DNA from 2 places in the Paenibacillus sp. RU5M genome. Region 1 is predicted to be linked to the other one. Evidence: riboswitches for the same ligand, from Rfam matches in the RefSeq annotation. Region 1 holds a riboswitch; the other holds the start of a gene.
The links. A riboswitch is a leader RNA that binds a small molecule or an ion and turns the genes downstream of it on or off. The one in region 1 is predicted to bind cobalamin.

Region 2: linked by a shared signal. The riboswitch ahead of metE (5-methyltetrahydropteroyltriglutamate--homocysteine S-methyltransferase) and the one ahead of CRO25_RS13535 (ABC transporter substrate-binding protein) in region 1 are both predicted to bind cobalamin.

What each region holds. Positions count from the first base shown of each region.
Region 1 covers NZ_OBQM01000003.1:641,828-644,032, forward strand. Annotated here, with positions in the region: gene cbiB (adenosylcobinamide-phosphate synthase CbiB) at 1-191, shown strand, start outside; gene CRO25_RS13530 (histidine phosphatase family protein) at 182-829, shown strand; cobalamin riboswitch at 984-1,132, shown strand; gene CRO25_RS13535 (ABC transporter substrate-binding protein) at 1,332-2,205, shown strand, end outside.
Region 2 covers NZ_OBQM01000004.1:252,018-254,222, reverse strand. Annotated here, with positions in the region: gene nrdG (anaerobic ribonucleoside-triphosphate reductase activating protein) at 1-342, shown strand, start outside; cobalamin riboswitch at 599-797, shown strand; gene metE (5-methyltetrahydropteroyltriglutamate--homocysteine S-methyltransferase) at 1,017-2,205, shown strand, end outside.

The sequences.
Region 1 (2,205 bases):
GTGGACATAACGTATATCACGGCGTGGCTTCATTTCGCGCATATATGGGCGAGCCTACAAGACGGATGGAAGCAGAAGATATTGTACGAACAACACGGCTTATGTTCTGGTCGGCAGGTTCTTTTGTTTTATTATGTTGGTTGGTCACCTTCGGGATATGGTCTGCTGGAGGTGCACTGTTATGGAGATAGAAGCTGGACATGGTGGCATGCAAAGCCGTGAGATTATTTTGATACGTCATGGTACAACGGCGTGGAACTTGGAAAAAAGGTATCTTGGGCATACTGACATCGGACTGTTGCCTGAGGCAAAGCAGGAGCTATCTTCGCTGCGTGAGCAGTGTAGCGATATCACATGCGACGCCTTGTATTGCAGTGATATGCTGCGTTGTCAGCAGACACTTTCACACATTGCATCGTCCCAAATGGGACAGGCCAAGCTTGATGCCCGACTAAGGGAGATCGACTTTGGTCAGTGGGAGGGGTTGACCTACGATCAGCTCAAGGACAATCCGCAGTACCGAGACTGGATCGATGCGCCGCATGAGGTAACGCCACCGAGTGGCGAGCCTTGGACAGCATTTGCAGCGCGGATTGATTCATTTATGGAAGAGTGTCTGATGTCCTTTTCACCAATACTGCACTCTCGCAGCATAAACGTGCCAAAAGTAGCCGTGATTACGCATGGCGGTGTTATTCGTTATATTGTGTCACGTCTCATTCCGAATCAAGATTTCTGGGATACGCAGGTGATACCAGGACAAGCGATCAAGATCCGGCTGGATGGTGATGGGGGCAACTGGGTTGGAACCAGATTGACTTTTCCGTAAATCGGGTTGTAAGGATGTACAATATAACCTATAATCACAACAGAAGTGTGACTTAGCAAGTGCGTCATTGATGGAGGCTCAACAAGCTCTAGCAAGGATGCAAGATGCTCACTTGAATGGTTGAACAATATTAGCGACCAAGGGTCCCGCGTGCATGCAGCAATGTTTCATGGGTTCATATGAGGCCATGAACGGCAAACGGGTGAAATAGGGAAGCCGGTGTAAATCCGGCACGGTCCCGCCACTGTAAATCAGGATGAATTCCTGTAAGTCAGGTTACCTGCCCTGGACGTATAAACCGGTGTTCCTTCGAGGAAAGGACAGCGTTTCGGGCAGTTCTCTGTGCATTTACAGCGCCAAGCTGACCATGCATAGATCGCCACATGCGAGACGTCATCCCTGATCCTGACCCAAGGATTGGGGATTTTATTTTTTCGGAACACAAATTCAAGCGGAATTGGGACAGGAGCACTACTCACTAGAATGGATAGAGAAGGGGAGAATGAACACAATGAATTTCAAGACATGGAAAGGCGTAGCGTCACTGCTGAGCGCAGCGATGCTGGCACTGACGTTGGCCGGATGTGGTACAACAACAAACGAGGGTACAGGAACCTCGCAACCTGCACAGGAGCAATCCCAGGAACAGGCTAAAACAGATCTCAAAACACAATATCCACTCACGGTTACAGATGCTACGGGTGAATCGTTTACCTTTGACAAAGCACCAGCCAAAATCGTATCTGTATCTCCGGCTGAAACGGAATCCCTGTTCGCACTCGGATTGGACGAGCAGATCGTAGGGGTATCCGACTATGACGATTATCCAGAAGCAGCAACAAAGAAACCAAAAATGGGCGGCATAACAAAGCCTAATGAAGAGTCGATTATTGCAGCTGAAGCAGATATCGTATTTACAGGTATCTCGATGAGCAAAGAGTCGGTGAAGAAACTGCGCGATCTGGGCATTACCATTTTCAAAACAGATCCTAAATCAGTGGATGATGTGATGAATAACATTGAAACTTTTGGTAAAATCACGGATCATCAGGAAAAAGCACAGGAGATCATCACCCAGATGAAAAAAGATGTGGCTGATGTAATTGAAGCTGTGAAGGCAGTTAAACCAGAAGAAAAGAAAAAAGTATACGTTGAATTCTCCCCAGGCTGGACTGTGGGTAAAGGCGAATTCATGGATGAATTGATCACACTTGCCGGAGGAAACAACGTAGCTTCTGACTTGACTGGCTGGAATCAGATTAATGAAGAGAACATTATTGCTTCTAACCCGGACGTCATTCTATATGCGAACGATGTCATTGATGAAAATTCCAAAACATTGGATCAAATCATCAAAGCACGCAGCGGATGGGATC
Region 2 (2,205 bases), on a different contig from region 1:
CATGAGGTAACCTCTCATCCCTTGCTGGAAGGGGTAACGTTATGCGGAGGTGATCCTTTTTTCTCTGCGGCAGAATGCGCCTCCTGGGTTCGGCAGCTTCGGGCTGCACGACCTGATCTGACTGTATGGGCATACACGGGGTTTGTGTATGAGGAATTGATTACAGACCCGTCACGGGCGGAGTTATCCCGGCTATGCGACGTCATTATCGACGGGCCTTATATCGCAGCTGAACGTGATGTGTCTCTTCCTTTTCGTGGCAGTCGTAATCAGCGCATCGTTAATGTGGGTGCAACAATGGCTGGCCAGACAATCGTTACCATGCAGTTAGATGCATGGTAACGATTGTTTTATTTGAGGGGGATCAAGCACAGCGTGGGCGATGATATGGTTCATTTTAAGGAGTCAAATCTGCCAATATATCTAGGATTCATAGAGTACTGTTTTATTTCCGATCGGATTAATGATATATGTTGCAAGCCCTTAGGTTATCGTCTATGATTGGTAGCATAAGAGCAAGTATAAGACGATTGCATCATGATACAATCTATCATCTATGCTTGGTCGCCAATTTCATAGCCAGAGATGTGTACGCACATTTCTGCACACGGAAACAGGTGCCTACCGCGCTACATGCGTGGTCAGGCTTAAAAGGGAAGCACGGTGTAAATCCGTCGCGGTCCCGCCACTGTATACGGGGAGTCTGTGCATATAATCCACTGGTGTAACCACCGGGAAGGAATGCATATGACCATGATCCGCAAGCCAGGAGACCTGCCTGTTTCGACAGCATCGCATGACCTACGGAAGATAGGAAGGTGTTAGAGCAACCGCTACAACTACTTATAGCAGGTGTTCTTTCCCATTCTATCTTTGTGCACAGTCGTCATTCATGATGCCTGTTTCTCGGGGTATGGAATCGGAAGGAATGCCTTTTTTTGATGCTTTCAAAAGAAACACACCACAATAGCTTCAACTTGATGAGTTTACCTATTATAAATGAGGAGGAATTTTACATGTCGCAATCACAGCAACAACAGCCACAAGTACTGACAGGCAACCTCGGTTACCCCCGCATCGGTGCGGGACGCGAATGGAAAAAAGCACTGGAGTCCTTCTGGGCTGGCCGAATCGATGAATCTACGCTTCATCAGGAGCTAACCACGCTTCGGTTGCAGGATCTGAAGAAACAGCAGGCTCAGCAGCTCGATCTGATTCCTGTAGGCGACTTCTCCTACTATGATCATATTCTTGACGTATCGGCGATGTTTGGCGTCGTTCCTGAGCGCTTTAACCATTCAGGCGGACCCGTATCCGTATCTACCTACTACGCCATGGCCCGGGGTAATGATCAGGCAACAGCCTGTGAGATGACCAAGTGGCTGAACACGAACTATCACTACATCGTACCTGAGATTCATAATGATACTGCATTTGCATTGCTTGAAAATAAACCCCTTGCCGCCTATCGCGAAGCGAAGCAGGAGCTTGGGCTGGAAGGTAAACCAGTCGTTGTCGGTCCGTACTCGTATGTACGATTCGCCAAAGGCTATGACGCGGAACGCTTCGCAGAAATCGTCACTCGCCTCGTTCCCATATACGCCCAGCTTCTGTCTGAGCTTCAAGCAGAAGGCGTACAGTGGGTACAGATCGACGAGCCTGCTCTGACGCTGGCCGTCTCTTCCGAGGATGAAGCTTTGCTGCAACAGGTGTATGCTGCCTTGGCACAAGCTGCACCGGAGTTGAAGCTGCTGCTTCAAACGTATTTCGAATCGGTGGAAGCTTATCCGGTCGTGACAGCTCTGCCTGTTGCCGGAATCGGCCTGGACCTGGTCCACGGCTATGAAGGCAACTTCGCCAGCCTGCGGGAGCATGGCTTCCCGCAGGATAAATGGTTGGGCGCCGGTGTCATCGACGGGCGCAACATCTGGCGTGCCGATCTCGCAGAGACGGCGAAGCTGCTGGAGCAGGTGGCTGAATTCGCAGCCGAAGGCAAGCTAATCATTCAGCCTTCCTGCAGCCTGTTGCATGTACCGGTTACTGCCGCTCAGGAGAGCGCGCTTGATCCGGTACTGCGCAATTCCCTGGCCTTTGCCGACGAGAAGCTGGAGGAAATAGCGACGCTCGGCACGTTGTTGTCCGGCGGTGCAAAGCAGGCGGACCAAGCAGCGGCTTTGGCTGAAGCCAGCCGCCGCGCCCAGGCAA